4 regions of the Saccharopolyspora halophila genome follow, and region 4 is predicted to be linked to each of the others. Evidence: riboswitches for the same ligand, from Rfam matches in the RefSeq annotation. Region 4 holds a riboswitch; each other region holds the start of a gene.
The links. A riboswitch is a leader RNA that binds a small molecule or an ion and turns the genes downstream of it on or off. The one in region 4 is predicted to bind cobalamin.
Positions count from the first base shown of each region.

Region 1: another riboswitch for cobalamin. It lies ahead of ABD289_RS19275 (putative cobaltochelatase); the one in region 4 lies ahead of metE (5-methyltetrahydropteroyltriglutamate--homocysteine S-methyltransferase).
Region 2: another riboswitch for cobalamin. It lies ahead of ABD289_RS19195 (HoxN/HupN/NixA family nickel/cobalt transporter); the one in region 4 lies ahead of metE (5-methyltetrahydropteroyltriglutamate--homocysteine S-methyltransferase).
Region 3: another riboswitch for cobalamin. It lies ahead of cobN (cobaltochelatase subunit CobN); the one in region 4 lies ahead of metE (5-methyltetrahydropteroyltriglutamate--homocysteine S-methyltransferase).

Region 1 is NZ_BAAARA010000015.1:178,293-183,386, forward strand. Features, by position in the region: gene ABD289_RS19270 (MFS transporter) at 1-238, shown strand, start outside; gene ABD289_RS19275 (putative cobaltochelatase) at 555-2,621, opposite strand; cobalamin riboswitch at 2,672-2,799, opposite strand; gene ABD289_RS19280 (GNAT family N-acetyltransferase) at 2,920-3,399, opposite strand; gene ABD289_RS19285 (S1 family peptidase) at 3,497-4,318, opposite strand; gene ABD289_RS19290 (LysE family translocator) at 4,608-5,094, shown strand, end outside.
Region 2 is NZ_BAAARA010000015.1:160,278-165,371, reverse strand. Features, by position in the region: gene ABD289_RS19210 (TrbL/VirB6 family protein) at 126-1,088, shown strand; gene ABD289_RS19205 (hypothetical protein) at 1,085-1,327, shown strand; gene ABD289_RS19200 (DUF1876 domain-containing protein) at 1,818-2,087, opposite strand; cobalamin riboswitch at 2,267-2,392, shown strand; gene ABD289_RS19195 (HoxN/HupN/NixA family nickel/cobalt transporter) at 2,474-3,529, shown strand; gene ABD289_RS19190 (precorrin-8X methylmutase) at 3,779-4,381, shown strand; gene ABD289_RS19185 (sirohydrochlorin chelatase) at 4,378-5,094, shown strand, end outside.
Region 3 is NZ_BAAARA010000015.1:187,442-192,535, forward strand. Features, by position in the region: gene cobN (cobaltochelatase subunit CobN) at 1-3,005, opposite strand, end outside; cobalamin riboswitch at 3,036-3,242, opposite strand; gene ABD289_RS19315 (D-isomer specific 2-hydroxyacid dehydrogenase family protein) at 3,400-4,323, opposite strand; gene ABD289_RS19320 (bifunctional 4-hydroxy-2-oxoglutarate aldolase/2-dehydro-3-deoxy-phosphogluconate aldolase) at 4,370-4,990, opposite strand; gene ABD289_RS19325 (sugar kinase) at 4,960-5,094, opposite strand, start outside.
Region 4 is NZ_BAAARA010000021.1:195,692-200,785, reverse strand. Features, by position in the region: gene ABD289_RS21860 (ribonucleoside-diphosphate reductase subunit alpha) at 1-21, shown strand, start outside; gene ABD289_RS21855 (ribonucleotide-diphosphate reductase subunit beta) at 18-1,097, shown strand; gene metE (5-methyltetrahydropteroyltriglutamate--homocysteine S-methyltransferase) at 1,156-3,432, opposite strand; cobalamin riboswitch at 3,549-3,770, opposite strand; gene ABD289_RS21845 (VOC family protein) at 3,816-4,586, opposite strand; gene ABD289_RS21840 (acyltransferase) at 4,651-5,094, opposite strand, start outside.

The DNA of each region.
Region 1 (5,094 bases), on a different contig from region 4:
CTCATCGCTGCAGGCGTGGGCGACCTCGGTGGCCCCGGAGGCCCGCGGAACCGCGGTGGCGCTGTTCGCCAGCGCGCTGTTCCTCGGCAGCGCCGTGGCCTCCGCCGCGGCGGGCCCGCTGGCCGACCACGGCCGCTACGCGGAGCTGTTCACCATCGCGGGAGCCACCGCGATCCCCCTGGTCATCACGGCCACCTACGCCCGCCGCCGATACCGGAGGACGATGGCCCCGGCCTGACGACCACCGAGGGCGAGCGGCGGTGCCGCTTCCCCGGCGACCGGTACCGCCCGCGGCTGCTGAGCGGCTACGTGGCGAGGACGGTCAGGACGCCGGGCAGGTAGTTGCATCAGGAGTGGTGCTCGCCACCCGCACCGCCGAGCAGGACGACCCGAGAACGACAAGAAAGAGCCCCGCGCTCAACCGGCCTGGGGGTCGCTGGGAGCGCGGGGCACTTTAGAGGTCCACCCCTGGGGGTCAGGTGGACGTGCGCCACCGTACCAATCCGACCGACGCGTGAGTACTCGTCAGGTTGAATCTCGTAATCGAACCGAGATCAAGCGGCCAAACCGCTGTCGCCGCTGGCGGCGCGGACCACGCCGGCCACGTGCTCGGCGGACAGCTCCTCCAGCCGCAGGCAGGGACCGCCGAGCGCGGCCGCCACCCGCGGCGCGAGGCCGAGCTTGACCGGCCCGCTCTCGCAGTCCACGACCACCGAGGCGGCGCCGACACCGGCGAGCGTGCCCGCTGCGCGCAACGCGTCGTCGACGGCCTGCTGCGAGCGCTTGGTCCCGGTTTGACCGGTTTGCGCTGGCACCGTGGCCTTTCCATCGGTGAGCAGCACCACCAGCGCGCGGCGCTGCGGATCGCGGGTGCGCTCGGTCTGCACGACCTTGCGGGCGCGCAGCAGACCGTCGGCCAGCGGCGTCCGGCCACCAGTGCGCATCCGTCGCAACCGCGCGGCCGCGACGTCCACCGAGGACGTCGGCGGCAACGTCAGCTCCGCCGCGTCGCCGCGGAAGGTGATCACGCCGACCTTGTCGCGCCGCTGGTAGGCGTCCCGCAGCAACGACATCACGGCACCGCTGACCGCCGACATGCGCTCCTTGGCGGCCATCGAACCCGAGGCGTCCACCGCGAACAGCACGAGGTTGCCCTCGCGTCCTTCCCGGACCGCCTTGCGCACGTCCTCGGAGCGCAGCACCAGTCCCGGACCGGAGCGGCCGCGGGCCACCTGGTGCGGCGCGGCGGCCGCCAGCGTCGCGGTCAGGTGCATCCCGTGCCCGTCCGCAGTGGACGCGCGCGTGGTCTTGCCGGTGCGCGAGCGCGCGCGGGATCGGCGCCCGGGGGCTCCCTCTCCCACTCCGGGCACCTCCAGCAGGCGCGCCTGGAACGACGGCGCGGGTGCGGCGGGGGCCTTGTCGGACTGCCCGGACCCGCCGGAGGGCTCCTCATCTGAGTCCGGCTGCGCCGCGCCGCCCGAGGGCCCGTCGGTGGGCTCGTCATGCGGCTGACCACCACCGGGACCGCCGTCGGGCCCACCATCCGGATCGTCGTCGGGGTCGTTGTCCGGGTCCGGGTCGTTGTCCGGTCCGGACTCGGATTCGGCCTGCTCGGCGGCGTCCTGCATGGCCTGCTGCAGCTGGTCCTCGGCCATGCCCGGTTCGTCGAAGGGGTCGCGGCGGCGCCGGTGCGGCAGAGCCAGCCGGGCGCCGGCCTCCACGTCCTCCTCGGTGACGGCCTCGGCGCCGCGCCAGGCGGCGTGCGCGATCGCGGTGCGCGCCAGCACCAGGTCCGCGCGCATCCCGTCGACGTCGAACGACGCGCACAGCGCGGAGATCCGACGCACCTCGGAGGCGGGCAGCACGACCGACTCGACGCGCTCGCGAGCCGCGACGATCCGCTTGGCGAGCTCGGCGTCGGCGTCCGCGTACTGGGCGGCGAACCCGGCCGGATCGGCCTCGAAGGCCAGCCTGCGGCGCACCACCTCGGTGCGGGTCTCGACCTCGCGGGAGGCGGCCACCTGCACGGTCAGGCCGAACCGGTCGAGCAGCTGCGGACGCAGCTCGCCCTCCTCCGGGTTCATCGTCCCGACCAGCAGGAACGACGCGGCGTGCGAAACGGAGACGCCGTCGCGCTCGATGTGCGCGCGCCCCATCGCGGCGGCGTCGAGCAGCAGGTCGACCAGGTGGTCGTGCAGCAGGTTGGCCTCGTCGACGTAGAGCACGCCGCGGTGCGCCCCGGCCAGCAAGCCAGGCTGGAACGCCTTCACGCCCTCGGTCAGCGCGCGTTCGAGGTCCAGCGAGCCGATCAACCGGTCCTCGGTGGCGCCCACCGGCAGCTCGACCAGCTGCGCGGGGCGCTGCGTGGCGGTCTGTCCGTGCGGGGCGTCCGGGCAGTCCGGGTCGGGTTCACGCGGGTCGCAGCCGAAGCGGCAGCCGTCGACGACGTCCAGCGCGGGCAGCAGCGAAGCGAGCGCGCGCACGACGGTCGACTTGGCGGTGCCCTTCTCGCCGCGCACGAGAACACCGCCGATGCGCGGGTGCACCGCGTTGAGCAGCAACGCCAGCTGCAGGTCGTCTTGGCCGACCACGGCGGAGAAGGGGAAGCGAGGGGCAGACATGTGTTCCTTCCTCGGGGTGCGGACGCCCCGGCGGCGGGAACAAGGGGCCGCAGTGTCCTGACTCCCGGATCGCCGCGGCGCACTCCGGCCTTCCCAGGTCATCCCCGGTGGCTCGTCGTGGAGTGCCGCTTCCCGGTCACAGTGGCGCCGACCGTGCCGGACTCCCACCGGCTTCCTGGCACGCCCCTTGCATTCGGATCAACGCATATCGTTCCAGACGCGGATCACGTCCCCAACCTCCAGGGACGTGAGATCACCGACTCATTCGGCCGGGGCAGGAGTCCTCGGGGGCACGCCGTCAGCGCGCGACGGCGTGGGCGCGGCGGGGTTCGCGGCGCATGCCGATGTGCGGGATGCCGTCCTCGAGGTACTCCTCGCCTTCCTCGACGAACCCGAAGGAGGCGTAGAAGTCCTTGGCGTAGGTCTGGGCGGAGAGCGTGGCCGGGAAGTTCTGCACCTCGGCGACCGCGGCGCGCATCAGCTTGCGACCGAGTCCCATGCGGCGCGCGCTCTTGGCGGTGCAGACCCGGCCGATGCGGTAGGCGCCGTCCGGGTCCTCCAGCAGGCGCAGGTAGCCGAGGACGTAGCCGTCGGCGCTGTCGATCCAGAAGTGCCGGGTCGAGTCCTCGAGATCGCGCCCGTCCAACTCGGAATAGGCGCACTCCTGCTCGACCACGAAGACGTCCACGCGGAGGCGCAACATGCGGTAGAAGTCCGCGGCATCGAGGTCCGCGGTGTAGGCGCGGTGGACGGCGGCTGCGAGCGGCTGGAGGGTCACCCTTACCTGGATATCACAGCCGCTGCGCTAGGTCGGCATTAGCGGGCGGCCGGAGTTGTCTGCGCCACTACACCCGTTCGGTGCGGCGCGGCCGCTGTCATGGCAGGTCGTTGGCCAGCGGCACGTAGTTGGCCAGCCTGGTGTAGACGCCCGGCGTACCGGGTCGGCCGCATCCGGTCCCGTAGGACACCACGCCGATGAGCTTGCCGTCGGCCACGATGGGACCGCCGGAGTCGCCCGCGCAGGCGTCCTTGCCGCCCTCGGGATAACCGGCGCAGAACATGCTGCGCTCGTCGTAGTTGGCGTAGGCGGACTTGCAGGAGTCGTCGGCGTTGATCGGCACGTCCACCGAGCGCAGCGTGTCCGAGGACGGACCGTTCTCGCTGGTGCGACCCCAGCCGTAGACCCGGGCCGTGGTGCCCGGCGCGTAGGCCTCGGTGTCACCGGGTTCGACCATCGGCAGCGGCCGCTGCGGCATCGGCTCGGACAGGCTCAGCACGGCGAGGTCGTCCCCGCTGGTGATGTCGCGGTACTCGGGGTGCACCCACACGTCCTGCACCGATCCGACCGTGCCCTGCGTGGAGCGGAGGTCGGTGCGTCCGGCGACGACCTGGATGTCCTCCGCCGAGCGCTGCGCACCGGTGAGCGGGTCGACGGCGCAGTGCGCGGCGGTGACCACCTCACCGGCGGAGACCAGGGTTCCGCCGCAGAAGTGGTTGCCGTAGGTGTCGGTCAGCGCCACCGCCCATGGCGCGGCATCGGTGCTGGAGGAGGTACCGCCGAGGACGCGGGGCTGGGCCTGCTCGGACGGTTCCGCGTTGGCCAGCGGGTTGGTGCTCGCCAGTGCGGTGACCGCTCCGGCCACGGCCATTCGCCGCAGCGAGCGGGCCGCCTTGCTGCCTCCGGTGTGCCGCCCCACATCGACCTCCAGTCATCGCCGATCTTGCCGAGCGCACACCGTAGTCACCCGCACACCGAAACATCACGAGGCGCAACTCACAGCCTGTCAGGAAATCTTTTCGTTAAAATCGACTTCCGAACGAAATTTTTCCGACCTGGCCGCGCGACGCGGCCGCTCATCCGCCCCGCATCGACGCGGGCCCGATCTGCGTAGATCGCGTGATCCGCAGATCTCCACCAGCCGGATGAAGATCTTCACCCGCTCTAGCGACGCGTTGACGCGCGTCGCAGCGAAGGAGGAAACCGCTGTGCTCCTGGACCCGACCACGTTGCCCGCCTTCCTGGTGGCGAGTGCGGTCGTCATCGTCACGCCGGGAGTCGACGCGTTCCTCCTGCTGCGCACCTCGTTGAACGCGGGGCGCCGAGCGGGGCTGCTGGCGCTGGTCGGCATCCACAGCGCGAGCGCGTTGCAGGTCACCGCGGTGATCTGCGGGCTCGGCGCGCTGCTGTCGAGCACCCCGCAGGTGATGGAGGTGCTCAAGTGGATCGGCGCCGGGTACCTGATCTACCTGGCCGGGATGATCCTGCGCGGGTTGTGGCTGACCAGGAAGGAATCCGGAACGCTCAACACGCCGCCCGCGGACTCCGCGAACCCGTTCGTGCGCGGGCTGCTGAGCAACCTGACGAACCCGAAGATGCTGCTGTTCAGCCTCGCGTTCCTGCCGCAGTTCGTCGGCATCGCGACGAACCCGACGCTGCAGCTGGTCTTCCTGGGCATCGTGTTCCTGGCGCTGG
Region 2 (5,094 bases), on a different contig from region 4:
GACGCTAGAAGCGCGCTGCCGCGGTGCGTAGAGTCGAAAGCCTCTTCTCCGTCGAGAACCCGTGGATCGAGGCTGGAAAGACCGTAGGCGGCGCCTGCCGATCGTGCAGGAGTGAGGGGATCGACATGGCCGACAGGGACGAGCGATCGGAAGAGCGGCGCCACGGCGGCGAGCTGGTGGAGGCTGGAACCGAAGGGGAGCAGGTGTTCGACTCCGGCGACCGGCGCGAGCAGGACTCCGGGGACCGGCACAAGGACGAATACCCGGACGTGTACCTCGACATCCCCCAGGTGAAGGTCGACGAGATAAGCCTGGAGGTGGAGAACCTGCACGCCCGGGTATCCCTGCAGGCGGAGGTTCTCGACCTCCTCAAGCTCAACGTCGGCGTCGACGCCGAACTGGGCCGTGTCGCGCTGCAGATCAAGGGAGTGGAGGCGCAGGCCCAGCTCAAGGTCCGGCTGGACAACGTCGCCAACGTTCTCGATCGGGTCCTGACGACGATCGATCGCAACCCCCAGATCCTGGAGAACCTCACCAAGAGCCTGGGGCGCGCCGTGGAGGACGTCGGCGAGGGCGCGGGTTCGGCGGTGAAGGACGTCGGCTCCGGTGCCGGCACGGCCGTCGAGGAGGTGGGTGTAGGTGCGAGCTCCGCCGTGAAGGACGTCGGCTCGGGGGCCGGTAGTGCTGTGGAGAGCGTCGGCGAGGGCGCTGGATCCGCTGTCGAGGACGTCGGGGCTGGTGCTGGTGGTGCGGTTGAGAACGTGGGTGAGGGCGCGGGTTCGGCGGTGAAGGACGTCGGCTCGGGTGCTGGTGGTGCTGTGGAGAGCGTCGGCGAGGGCGCTGGCGAGGCGGCCGAACAAGTGGGCAGCGGAGCCGGTGAAGCCGTCGAGGACGTCGGTAGCACCGCCGAAGAGGTCGCCAAGGGAGCGCGTGACGTGGTCGGTGGCGAAAGCTCCGATGAAGAGGGCGGTTCCGAGGAGAAATCGACTGGGAAGCGCCGCTCGACGGGGGATTCCGGCCGCAGGACCCGCCGCAGCAGCGGCCGAGACGGCCAATCGAGCCGACCGAGCAAGGAGCGACGCCGATGACGGACGAAGACGACGCGGACGTGATCTTCACCAGCACCGTGCGTGCCGACGAGATCACCTTCCACGAGGTGCCCGAAACCGGGGTCGAGTTTCCCGGGGACACCGACGACCGCTCCACCTCCGGGAGCGATCGCACCAACCTCCCGGACCAGGTCCGCCCCCACGTGACCTACCACGCCATCCAGGTCGACTACCGGATCAAGGCGTACCTGGACCAAGCGGAGCGTCCTGACCGCTGAGCAGCGGCCGGTTCCGCTCGGACGATGCGCACCAGCGGGCGAACCGCTGCTCGACTGCCACGTCCGCGGAGCAGGAACACGGCTTGGTCGTGTCCACCAAGTACGTGCGCATAGCCGGCCAGGGCGCGACCCGTTGGCGAGTGACTTCGAGTCCGCGAACCCACTTCGAGTCCGCGAACCCGGTGGGGCGCCCTTCTCCTCGCCGGGCGGCGATGACGCTCGCCCGTGGCGGGCCCCGTGATCATCCGGCGTCACCGGCTCCGGACCGCCCCAGCGGGGGATCCTCACGCAGCATCGGACCCCGGCCGCGGAGCGGGGGTGCACAGCCTCGTGGCCGAGGGCCCAACGCCGCCGCCTCGTAAGGACCGCAAGCCAGGGGCGGTGTGCCGTGCGCAAGGCACCGTCGCCGTTCCCGTCGCGCTGACCCGCCTACCTCCACGGCGCGAAACGCCGGGTGTTCGCGGATCTGCGACACCTTGATCGGTCGCGGTCAGGCGGGCAGGTGCACCCTGCGGTGCAGCCGGTCGCCGATGTCCTGCGAGGCGTTGTCCAGCAGCTTGTGCGCGAGCTCGAACAGGGCCCTGGCGATGGCGATCTCGTCGCCGATCTGCGGGACCTCCGGATCCTCCGGGTGCCGCCGCGCGGTGCCGTGCCCGTGCAGCGGTTGCCCGTTCGGTGTCATGAAGCCGACGTCCGCGGTCGTCTTCGCGCCGGCCTCCACGACCTGCAAGTTCAGCGTGATCGAGTGCGTCTCGTTCATCGTCGCCTCCTGGTGCCGCTCTGAGCGGGCCGCTCCTGGAGAGCGGCCTCGGCACCCGGTTACCCAGATCACACCGGCCGCAAGCGGAGGCTGCAGAAAGCCGGGTCACGGACCGTGATCGATTTCACCAGGTTTGACCTCGGACGGTAGATCAGGCAAGGATGACCGAGCCGACAGGGCAGGAACCCGGTGCGAATCCGGGACGGTCCCGCCACTGTGACCGGGAAGTGGCCCCCACCTATTGCCACGGCTGTGACCAGCTGGAAGGCCGGGGGAACGCGTTCGGCCCGGGAGTCAGGACACTGCGCGTCGGCTCCGCGCCGCGAACCCGCGGCGCGCGGACACCGAGCCCCTCGGGCGGGAGAACCCAGGAGGTCGGAGATCCCATGATTCGGGATGCCGAAGAGACCAGCCGAGATGCCGGCTGGGGCGCAGCGGAGCGCCGCAAGGCGGCGGTCCTGCTCGCCGCGATCGGAGCACTGCACCTGCTCGGCTGGGGTGCCTACCTGCTCCACGTCAACGCCTTCAGCGCCGCGGGCGGTCTGGCCGCCGCGGGCACCACGGCCTACCTGCTGGGCCTGCGGCACGGATTCGATGCCGACCACGTCGCGGTCATCGACGACGCCACCCGGCTGCTGATGCAGCGCGGCAGGCGCCCCGTCTCGACCGGTATGTGGTTCGCGCTCGGCCACGCCAGCGTGGTGATGCTGCTGGCGTTCGCGGTGGCCTTCGTCGCCGGGCCGGCCGCTCAGCGGTGGGCGGAGCAGACCGGGATGCGCCTGGCGACCGGGGTCGACGTGCTGGTCGTCCTCGTGCTGACGACCCTCGCGGTGCTCAACGCGCTCGTGCTGCGCGATGCGTGGCGGTTGCTGCGCCGCGCTCGCCGCGGCGAGATCGACGAGGGCGAGGTCGAGCTGGTTCTCGGCCGCCGCGGCTTGCTGGCCCGCTTGCTGCGCGGCCGGATGCAGGGCGTCGCCCGCTCGTGGCACCTGTTCGGCATCGGGCTGCTGTTCGGCCTGGGGATGCAGACCGCCACCGAGATCACCGTGCTGGCCATGGTCTCGCCGACCGGACAGCTGTCGGCGATCGCGGTGTTGAGCCTGCCACTGCTGTTCGCCGCGGGCATGTGCACCGTCGACAGCGTGGACGGAATGCTGATGTCGCGGGCCTACACCTGGTCGATGGCCCAGCCGTTGCGCCGGTTGTGGGTCAACGTCACCACCACCGCGCTGACGGTCGGGCTCGCCGCGCTCGTCGCGTTCGTTGTCCTCTGCGGACTGCTGGCCGAATCGGGGATCGACTTCCTCGGCGGAATCGCGGCGATCGCCGATCAATTCGAGTTGCTGGGCTACCTCACCTTGGCGCTGTTCCTCGTGGTGTGGGCCGGTGCGGCGCTGTGGTGGCGATTCACCGCCCGCAAGAGCAGCCCGAAAGCCATCTGACGAAGCCTAAGGAGATGTTCAGTTTGCCGTGTGCGTGGCGGTGCGGGCGGCGGAACCGCCGTGTGGCCGCGGGATTCGCTCCGTGAGCAGTCGTCCTGCGCGGCGTCGCGGCTGTTCTCGCAGCACGACGCGTCAGAACCCGCGGCGGTGCGAGTCGAGTCCCGCACCGCGTGCGGCTCCGCCGCATTCTGCAAGGACCCCGAAAACCCGCCGCGCGGCGGCGAAAACGGAAGAGCAATGAGACGCGCAGTGCACCCGATCGAAACCGAGTCATACCGGATCATGCGGTCCCGGGCCGACTTCGCCCACTTTCCGCCGCTGACCCGTGCGGTCGTGGAGCGCGTCGTGCACACCACCGCGGATCCGAGCTGGACGGGCGAGGTCGTCGCCGACGAAACCGCCCTGCAGCGCGGCAGGAGCGCCCTGCTGGCCGACGCCCCGCTGATCAGCGACGTGCGAATGCTGGCGGCAGGAGTGACCGCCCGGCCGGTGGAGATCGGCCTGGACCTCCCGGGCGTGACCGAGGCGGCTGAGGCCGAAGGCCTGACCCGCTCGGCGGCGGGCATCCGGCTGGCCGCCGAGCGCTACCCCGCGAACGCGGTGTGGGCGGTCGGCAACGCGCCGACCGCGCTGATGGAATTGCTGCGCCTCGCCGAGGCCGGGGACGTCGAACCCGCGCTGATCATCGGGGTGCCGGTGGGTTTCGTCGGCGCCGTGGACAGCAAGGCGGCGTTGCGCCGAAGCGGCCTGCCGGCCGTGAGTACGTTGACCGAGCGCGGTGGCGCGGCGATCGCCGCGGCCGCGATCAATGCCCTGCTCTACTGGGCAGAAGAACCTGGAGGTAACCGGTGACCGAACCACTGCTGGTCGTAGGACACGGCACGGTGGACGAGCGAGGAGTGGCCCAGTTCCACTCCTTCCTCGAGCGGCTGCGCGCGCGGCTGAGCGCGGCCGGCGTGGACAGCGCGGGAGGCTTCATCGAGCTCTCCGCGCCCGCGGTCACCGAATCCTGGGCCGAATTGGCCGAGAAGGGGCACCGGCGGATGGCGGCCGTCCCGCTGGTGCTGGTCGCCGCCGGTCACGGCAAGGGCGACATCCCGGCGGCGCTGGAGCGCGAGGTTCAGCGGCACCCGGGCACCTCGTACGTCTTCGGGCGCCCGCTGGGCCCGCACCCGATCCTGCTGGACCTGCTCGCCGAGCGCATCGCCGAGCAGGTGCCGCGCGAGGAGTGGGCCGAGACCGCCGTCGTGCTGGTCGGTCGCGGCTCCACCGATCCCGACGCCAACGCCGAGGTGTGCAAGGTCTCACGACTCTTGCAGGAGACCTGCGGTTTCGAGACGGTTGAAACTGCGTACATCTCCCTGGCATCGCCGGACGTTCCTGGCGGGCTGGACCGAGCTCGCAGGCTCGGGGCCAAACGAGTCGTCGTTGCCCCGTACTTCCTGTTCGACGGTGTGCTCCCGCAGCGCGTTGTCACCCAGGCCCTCGAGTTCGGCAAGTCCGCACCGGAGCTCGAGCTCCACGTCGCCGGATACCTGGGAGACTGCGACGCCCTGGTGGACCTC
Region 3 (5,094 bases), on a different contig from region 4:
AGCAGCCCCGCGCCGTAGGCACCGGGCTTGGAACCGAAGATGCGGGTCGACGCGCGCCTGCCGTCGCCGTGTTCGCCCAGGTCAGCGCGGTAGTGCGCGGCGACGTAGTTGTCCTCGTCCGGCTCGTCGAGCTTGGCCACGGTCTGCACCGCGTCGTCGATGAGCGTGACCACGTGCGGGAAGGCGTCGCGGAAGAACCCGGAGATGCGCACCACCACGTCGATGCGCGGACGCTCCAGCTCAGCCACCGGCACGACCTCGAAACCCGTGACGCGGCGCGAGGCGTCGTCCCAGGTCGGACGGCAACCCAGCAGCCAGAGGATCTCGCCGAGATCGTCGCCCTGCGTGCGCATCGCCGAGGTGCCCCACACCGTCAGGCCGACCGAGGTCGGGTACTCCCCGGTGTCGGCGACGTGGCGGGTGATCAGCGAGTCGGCCAGCGACGCACCGACGTCGAAGGCGTTGCGCGAGGGGATCGCCTTGGGATCCACCGAGTAGAAGTTGCGTCCCGTCGGCAGCACCGAGATCAGCCCGCGGGTCGGCGAACCGGACGGTCCGGCCGGGATGAACCCGCCGTCGAGCGCGTGCACGACGTGCGTGACCTCGTCGGTGGTGCGCGCCAGCCGGGGCACCACCTCCTCGCAGGCAAACCGCAGCACCTTGACCACCGAATCGACGCCCGTGCCCAGGACGTTCGTCACCACCGACTCGGCCCGGTCGAGGGCCCAGCCGGTCTCGGCAGCGGACTCGATGAGCTTGCGGGCCAGCTTCTCCACCAGGTCCACCGCGTCGGAGGCCGAGGCCGAGGGGCCGTCGACCAGCTCGGTCAGCGACGCCGGAACGTCGGCGCGGGCGCCCGGTTCGGCCAGCAGCGCCTGCTCGTCGAGACCGAAGTGCTCGGACAGCGCCGAGCGCAGCCCGGGCAGCGCGCCGATGGTGCCGCCGAAGACCTGCCGCGCCCGCAGGATCGCCAGCACATCGTTGACCAGCTCTTCCTCGCGCGGGGCGCGGCCGAGGATGTGCAGGCCGTCGCGGATCTGCACGTCCTTGATCTCGCAGAGGTAGCCGTCGATGTGCATCACGAAGTCATCGAACGAGTCCTCGTCGGGCTGGTCGTCCTGCTGCAGGTCGTGGTGCAGTTCGGCGGAGGTGACCAGTTCCCAGATCTGGTTGCGCAGCGCCGGCTTCTTCTCCGGGTCCATGTCGGAGACCAGCGCGTACTCGTCGAGCAGCTGCTCGAGCTTGGCGATCTCGCCGTAGGAGTCGGCGCGATCCATCGGCGGGATCATGTGGTCCACGACCACCGAGTGCCCGCGCCGCTTGGCCTGGGTGCCCTCGCCGGGGTCGTTGACGATGAACGGGTAGATCAGCGGCAGATCGCCGAGCACCGCGTCGGGGGCGCAGTCGGCGGCCAGACCGAGGCCCTTGCCCGGCAGCCACTCCAGGGTGCCGTGCTTGCCCAGGTGGATGACCGCGTGCGCGCCGAAGTCCTCGGCCAGCCAGCGGTAGGCCGCGAGGTACTGGTGCGACGGCGGCAGGTCCGGGTCGTGGTAGATCGCGATCGGGTTCTCGCCGAACCCGCGCGGCGGCTGGATGAGCAGCACGACGTTGCCGAAGCGCAGTGCCGCGACGTAGATCGAGCCCTCGTCGTCGACGTAGAGGCTGCCGGGTGGCGGTCCCCAGTGCTCGGTCATCGAGGAGCGCAGCTCCTCGGGCAGGGCGTCGAACCACTCGCGGTAGCGGGTGGCGGGAACGCGGATGGCCGCGTCGGCCATCTGGTCCTCGGTCAACCACTCGACGTCGTGACCGCCTGCGGCGATGAGCCGGTGGATCAGCGTGTCGCCGTCGAGGCCGGAGACGTCCAGGCCGCCGAGGTCGTAGCCCGCTTCGGTCAGCGCGTCGAGCAGGACCACCGCCGAGGCCGGGGTGTCCAGGCCGACCGCGTTGCCGACGCGGGAGTGCTTGGTCGGGTACGACGAGAGCACCACGCCGAGGCGCTTCTGCCCGTTGTCGACGTGCCGCAGCCTCGCCAGCGAAACCGCCGTGCCCGCGACGCGGGCAGCGCGCTCCGGGTCGGCGACGTAGACCGGGATGCCGTCGGACCCCTCCTCCTTGAAGGAGAACGGCACGCTGATCAACCGGCCGTCGAACTCCGGAACCGCGACCTGCATCGCGGCGTCCATCGGCGAGACGGTGTCGCTCTCGGCCCACACCGCGCGGCTGGTGGTCAGGCACAGTCCCTGCAGCACCGGAACGTCGAGCTCGGCGAGCGCGCCGGCGTCCCAGGAGTCCTCGTCGCCGCCCGCGCTGGCATCTGCCGCCACGGCGCCACCGGCGGCGAGCACGGTGGCCACCAGTGAATCGCAGCCGGCCAGCAGCTCCCGCAGTCCCGCGGCGTCGGACAGGCTGCGCAGCGATCCGCAGAACACCGGCACCGCGTTCGCCCCGGTCGCCTCGATCTGGTCGGCGAGGGTGTCGACGAAGGCGGTGTTGCCCGCCAGGTAGTGCGCCCGGTAGAAGATGACGCCCACGGTCGGCTTCGACGGGTCGTGCGCGCGCTTGCCGTGCAGGCCGAACTCCGGTGTGGACTGCGGCGGCTCGAAGCCGGTTCCGGTGAGCAGCACCGTGTCGGACAGGAAGTTGGCCAGCTGGGTGAGGTTCGCCGGGCCGCCCTCGACGAGGTAGGTCAGCGTCTCGGTGGCCACGCCCGCGGGCACAGTGGACAGCGCCATCAGCTCGGCGTCCGGAGTGGCCTCACCACCCAGGGCGATGGTGGGCAGACCGGCGGCCAGGACCGCGTCCAGCCCTTCCTCCCAGGCGCGACGCCCGCCCAGCAGCCGGACCACCACCACGTCGACGTCGCGCAGCAGCTCGGGCACGTCCTCGGCCGCGACCCGCGACGGGTTGGCCACGCGGTAGTCGGCCTCGGCGGCGCGGGCCGCCAGCAGGTCGGTGTCCGCAGTGGACAGCAGCAGAACTCGGGTTTCGCGGGCAGGCTCGCTCACGCGGAATCCTCTCTCGGGGTGCGCGCCCCGGCGGGGTCATGGCGGTGAGGGAGTCTCCTGACTCCCGGATCGTCGCGGCGCTTCCCGCCTTCCCACCCGCCCGCGCGGGGCCGGGCCGTGGCTGGTTGGGGTCCGCTCCCCGGTCACAGTGGCGCGACCGCCCCGGATTCCCACCGGGTTCCTCCACGTCACCGCCGAATCGGCTTTCCGGATGATCCTATCGGTCCTGCGATCTCCGACCACCCGCACAGCGATTCCGGGACGAACCCCACAGCAAGGCGACAGTTTTGCCTAGAACTGCAAGACTTCGATGTCCGTTTTGTCCGGACAGTTTTAGGCAGAACTGTCACCACCACGCGCGCCGGGCGAAACCTCTCCTAGAGCTTTCGGCTGGTCAGTAGCCCGCTGTGGGGTCGATCGGGGCCAGGAGCGGTTCGCCCGCGATGTGGCGGCGGACGTTCTCCTGGACGCGCCGCGCCAGGGCGGGCAGCAGCAGCGACTGCGGGTTGGCCGTGTGCGGGGAGATGAGGGCGCGCGGGTGCGAGAACAGCGGGTGCCCGTCCGGCAGCGGCTCGGGGTCGGTGACGTCCAGGGCCGCGCCGCCGATCTCCTCCTCTTCGAGGGCCCTGACCAGGGCTTCGGTGTCGACCAGCGAACCTCGGGCGATGTTGACCAGCCAGGCGTCGGACTTCATCGCCGACAGCACGTCGGCGTCGATGAGCTTGCTCGTCCGGGTGGTCGCGGGAGCCGCCACCACCACGAAGTCGGACTCGGTCAGCACCTGGCGCATCCCGTCGGCGTCCTCGGACGGCCAGGTCCGCTCGGCGCCGTCGACCGGCTTGCCGGAGCGGTTGACCGCCAGCACCGTCACCCCGAACGGCCGCAGCATCTCGATCAGCGCCCGTCCGATGCCGCCCGCACCAATGATGCCGACGGTCGAGCCGGTCAGGCTGCGCATCCGGTCCGGCCGCTGCCAGCTTTCCGCGCGCGCCATCGCGGGCAGCTGCCGCGCCCCTGCCAGCATCAAGCCGAGGGCGTGCTCGGCGACAGTCTGCGCGTAGGTCCCCGCCGCCGAGGTGAACCGGACGCCTTCGCGCAGCACTCCGGAGGCCAGCCAGGACTCGATGCCCGCCGAGGGCAGCTGCACCCACTCCAGGTCAGGATGATCGAGCTCGGGGAAGCGGCTCGGCTCGGCGCCGAACCACACCAGGGCAGCGGCTTCCTCGGCGGGGGCGAGCTCGCCGCCCCCGGCCACCACGGCCGCTTCCAGCTCGGGCGGCGCGGCAGGACCAACGTGGACCTTCAACGACTTCTCCATCTCTGCTGCTCAGGGCCTGCTCATTCGACTACCGGCGGACGGGCGCCTAGGAGATCAACTCGGCCAGCGCGGGCAACTGCGCGTCATCGGCCAGCGCGGAACCGACCGCCACCACATCGGCACCCGCGGCCAGGAATTCCGGCGCGTTGTGCGCGGTCATCCCGCCGGTGGCCACCACGCGCAACCCCGGGAACGGGCCGCGCATCGCCTTGAACCAGGAACTGCCCAGCTCGGCGGCGGGGAACGCCTTGACCCAGCGCAGCCCGAGCCGCATCGCGCGCTGGATCTCGGTGGGCGTGGACACACCGGGCAGGTGCGGGAGCTCGAGCTCGGCGCTCAACCGCACGATCTCGGGATCCAGGCCGGGCGCGACGGTGAACGCCGCACCGGCCGACCGCACCGCGCGCAACTGCTCGGGGTCGATGACGGTGCCCGCGCCGACCGGACGCCCGCGCTCGGCACCCGCGGCCACCGCCGCCCGCAGGGACGGCTCCGCCCGCGAGCTCTCGACGGGAACCTCGATGGCGTCGATGCCCAGGTCCCAGGCTCGTTCGGCGAGTTCGACGGTCCGCTGCGGTTCGAACCCGCGCAGGATCGCCAGCACCCGACCGGTGAACAGCTCGTCGAAGTAGCCCATCACCGGCCCCCGAAGCGCAGCTCGTTCCACTGCTGCTCGTCGCAGCCGAGCCAGCGGGCCAGCGATTCGGCGTCCGGCGGGGTGGTGTGGTCCTCGGTGCTGCGCAGGCTGTGCGCGGCCAGCACGTGCCCCAG
Region 4 (5,094 bases):
GATTGCGAAGCCTGCCAGTGACTGCGGAGACCAACCCGCCGAACGCCACGACCGGACTCGGCGAGATCGACCGCGGGGCCGGTCGCGTCGACGTCGCCGACAAGGCGATGATCAACTCCCGCGCCGACGTCAACCAGCTGCTGCCGCTGAAGTACGGGTGGGCCTGGGACAAGTACCTCAACGGCTGCAACAACCACTGGATGCCCACCGAGGTGTCCATGCAGGCCGACATCGCGCTGTGGAAGTCCCGCGACGGCCTCACCGACGACGAGCGCACCATGCTCAAGCGCAACCTGGGATTCTTCGCCACCGCGGAATCGCTGGTGGCCAACAACATCGTGCTCGCCGTCTACCGCCACCTCACCAACCCGGAGTGCAGGCAGTACCTGCTGCGGCAGGCGTTCGAGGAAGCGGTGCACACGCACACCTTCCAGTACATCTGCGAGAGTCTCGGGCTCGACGAGGGCGAGCTGTTCAACGCCTACCGGGAGATCCCGTCGATCGCGGACAAGGACGCGTGGGCGCTGCGCTACACGCAGAACCTGGAGGATCCGGACTTCGCCACCGGAACCCCGGAAGCCGACCAGGCGTTCCTGCGCGACCTCATCGCCTTCTACGTGATCTTCGAGGGGATGTGGTTCTACACCGGTTTCGCGCAGATCCTCTCGCTCGGCAGGCGCAACAAGATGGTCGGCATCGCCGAGCAGTACCAGTACATCCTGCGCGACGAGTCGATCCACCTGAACTTCGGCATCGACTGCGTCAACCAGATCAAGCTGGAGAACCCGCACCTGTGGAGCCCGGAGTTCCAGCAGGAGGCCCGCACCATGCTGCGCGAAGCCTGCGAACTGGAGACCGCCTACGGGCGGGACACGTTGCCGCGCGGGATGCTCGGGCTCAATGCCGAGCTGTGCGAGCAGTACATGCGGTTCATCACCAACCGCCGCTGCACCCAGCTCGGCCTGGAGCCGGTCTTCGAGCCCACCGAGAACCCGTTCCCGTGGATGTCCGAGGCGATGGATCTGAAGAAGGAGAAGAACTTCTTCGAAACCCGGGTCACCGAGTACCAGACCGGAGCCGCGCTGACGTGGGACTGAGCGCGGCTCGCGCGGAGCTGTCCCGCAGCGCGCCCTGCGGGACAGCTCCGCGGTCTTCTCAGAGCCCGTCGCGCAGCCGCTGCGTGGCGGCGACGAGGTTGCTCAGCGCCGCTTCGGTCTCCGGGTAGTCGCGGGTCTTGAGCCCGCAATCCGGGTTGACCCACAGCCGTTCCGCGGGAACCGCCGCCAAGGCGGCGCGCAGCAGGTCGGCCACCTCGTCCGGCTGGGGCACGCGCGGCGAGTGGATGTCGTAAACACCCGGGCCGACGCCGCGCGCGTAGCCGACCGCGTTGAGGTCGTCGAGCACCTCCATCCGCGAGCGGGCCGCCTCGATGCTGGTCACGTCCGCGTCGAGAGCCACGATCGCGTCGATGACATCACCGAACTCCGAGTAGCACAGGTGGGTGTGGATCTGCGTGCCGTCGGAGATCCCGGAGGTGGCCAGGCGGAACGACTCCACCGCCCACTCCAGGTACGCAGGCCGGTCCGCCGCGCGCAGCGGCAGCAGCTCGCGCAGCGCCGGCTCGTCGACCTGCACCACGCGGATGCCTGCCGCCTCCAGGTCGCGGACCTCGTCGCGGATGGCCAGCGCGACCTGCCGAGCGGTGTCGGCCTCGGGCTGGTCGTCGCGGACGAACGACCAGGACAGCATCGTCACCGGACCGGTCAACATGCCCTTGACCGGCTTGTCGGTCAGCCGCTGCGCGCACCGGGCCCACTCGACGGTCATCGACTCCGGCCGGTGCACGTCGCCGAACAGGATCGGCGGGCGCACGCAGCGCGAACCGTAGGACTGCACCCAGCCGTGCTCGGTGGTGGCGAAACCGGCCAGCTGCTCGGCGAAGTACTGGACCATGTCGTTGCGCTCGGGTTCGCCGTGCACCAGCACGTCCAGCCCCAGCTTCTCCTGCAGCCGCACCACCCGTTCGATCTCGTCGCGCATCCGCCGCTGGTACTCGGCCAGGCCGATGCGGCCCGCGCGGTGCGCTGCGCGGGCCTTGCGCACGTCGGTGGTCTGCGGGAACGAACCGATCGTGGTGGTCGGCAGCGGCGGCAGCCGCAACGACTTCTGCTGCGCCTCAGCCCGCTCCCGGTAGTCGCCGCGACGGGAGTGCTCGGGACGCAGCGAGTCCACGCGCGCCCGCACGCGCTGGTCCCGGTTCGCGCTCGCCCGGGAGGCCACCGCCGCGCGAGCGTTCTCCAGTTCCCCGCGCACGCTCTCGCGACCCACGCGCAGCGCCCGGCCGAGCGCCACGACCTCGCCGACCTTCTGGCGCGCGAACGCCAGCCACTGCCTGACCTGCGGGTCCAGGTCGTTCTCGGCGTCCACGTCGTAGGGCACGTGCAGCAGCGAGCACGAGGTCGACACGGCGACGTCGCCGGCCAGTCCGAGCAGGGTGGCCGCGGTGGTCAACGCCCGGTCCAGGTCGGTGCGCCAGACGTTGCGGCCGTCCACGAGTCCCGCGACGAGCGTCTTGTCCCGCAATCCGCTCAGCGCAGGCAGCCGGTCGATCGCCGAGGCTCCGGCGACGAGGTCGACGCCGACGGCCTCGATCTGCGCCGCCGCCAAGATCGGCAGCGCGTCACCGAGATCGCCGAAGTAGCCCGCGACCAGCATTTTCGGGCGGTCGGAACGATCACCGAGCCTGCGGTAGGTGTTGCGCAGCGCCTCCAGCTCGGCGGGCGCGCGGTCGGCCGCCAGCGCGGGCTCGTCGAGCTGGACCCACTCGGCACCGGCCTTGCGCAGCTCGGCCAGCAGCTCCTCGTAGGCGTCGAGCAGCTCCGGGAGCTTGTCGATCGGCCGGAAATCGTCCGGCGCTCCATCGGCGGGCTTGGCCAGCAGCAGGAACGTCAGCGGTCCGATCAGCACCGGCCGGGTTTCCACGCCGAGCTTGCGGGCCTCCCGGAAGTCCTCGACAGCGGTCCGGTCGGACAGCGCGAACCGCGTCTCCGGGCCGATCTCGGGGACGAGGTAGTGGTAGTTGGTGTCGAACCACTTCGTCATCTCCAGCGGCGGCGCGGAGGCCGTCCCGCGGGCCATGGCGAAGTAGGTGTCCATCGGGCTCAGCCCCAGCTCGGCGTGCCGGGACGGGACGGCGCCGAAGGTGACCGCGGTGTCGAGCACCTGGTCGTAGTAGGAAAACGTGTTGCCGGGGACCGAGTCGAGCCCGGCGGCGGCGAGATCGCGCCAGGTGTCCGCGCGCAACCGCCGGGCCACCTCGCGCAGGTCCGCTTCCGCGCTTCGGCCTGCCCAGTAGCTCTCCAGGGCTCGTTTGAGCTCCCGGTCGGGGCCGATCCGGGGAAATCCGAGCACGGTGGATCCGATGAAGGTCAACGCTCTCTCCTCGCGAGCTAGACGTCAGCCGAGGCATCGCGAGGGCGCGGACCAGCGACGCAGGCCGCTGGAACGTCCGCCAGGTCCTCCCGCGAGACCTCGGACCACGCACACCGGCGGTGTGCGTACCGGTGGCAGGTCTTCGGACTCGCGGGCTCGTCCGGCCATCGCCGGTTCTCCTACCGGCCGTCGCTTCCCGGACGTGGTGTCCAGTGCTCATGACGGCTTTCGTTCCCGCTCACCGCTGCGGGGCAGTCCTGGACTCGCACCAGGTTCCCTCTTGCCTCACCGGGCCGCGTCTCGTGCGTCCCGGTGAACCACCAGCGGCGCCAGGCTAACCCGGCAGGCCGGTCCCGAACAGTCCCCCGCGGCGGGGATCTCGATCACCCGGAGGCCGGGCCGGATCCCACGCTGAATCGCGCGCCGAACGGATCGCGCGCGTTGGCCAACCGGCCGTAGGCCATGTCGAAGGCGTCGTCGGCACTGCCACCCGCCTCGCGGATGCGGGCGACGGTCGCGTCGGCGTCGTCGACCATGAACAGCACGCCCCACTCCGACTTCTGCGCCGACGGATCGCCGAGGATTCCGCCGATCTCGTGACCGTCCGGACGCCGCAGGAAGGTGAAATCGGCGCCCTCGAGCTGCGAATCGCCGTCCAGGGTGAAGCCGAAGACCTCCGCGTAGAACTCGCGCGCCCGCCCCGGCTGCGCCGTCACCAGGTCGTTGCGCAGCATGGCGTTCGGCTCGTTGACGATCTCGGCGCCGATGTGCTCGCCCGCTTCCCAGAGCGCGAAGTGGCCGCCGGTCGGGTCCTTGAACACGGCCATCCGGCCGTGCTCCATCACCTGCATGGTGTCCTGCAGCACCTCGCCGCCGGCGGACTTGGCCGTGTTCGCGGTGGCCTCGCAGTCGTCGACGGCGAAGAACAGATTCCACCAGTAGTCCACCGGATCGGGTTCGACGTTCTGCATCAGCGCCGCGACCGGCTTGCCGCGCAGCAGGCACATCGTGTAGTAGCCCACCTCGGCGGACCCCCTGGCGAACTCCCAGCCGAAGACGGTCCCGTAGAAGTCGATCGCCCGGTCCAGGTCCGGGATCGCGAGATCGATCCAGGTCGGCGTGCCTTCGGGTTGTGCCTGGCTCAGTTCTGGCATGACGTACCCCCTTGGTTGCTCTCACCTGGGACGGTAGTCATGCGCACCGACAGTCGCCGGATAATCAGTCCCCGAGCCGGCTGCGCTCCCGGGCTCGCGCGGCGGCCGCCGAAGTCTTGGGCATCTCGACGAGCCCGGTCTCCTCGGGCGCGGGCGCGGATTGATGAGCACCGGTCTCGCCCGTCTGATCGAGTCCGCCCGCCTGCTCGGGCCCGCGCGCGGCCGCGGGCTCCGCCACGACCTCGGGCGCATCGGCCGCACCGAAGAAATCGGACTTCGCCAGGGCGCCCCGCCAGGCGGCCGGCTCCCGGAATTCGTTGATACCGGTGACGATCACGCCGGGAGCGACGTCCTTGGTCACGGTCGCACCGGCGCAGACGTAGCTGCCGCGGCCGACGGTGACCCCGCCGATGACCTTCGCGCCCCAGCCGACGAACACGTGGTCCTCGAGCACCGGCGCGGCGTCCTGCGCCAGCGGCACGCCCGGCTCCAGTCGCCGGTGCACCAG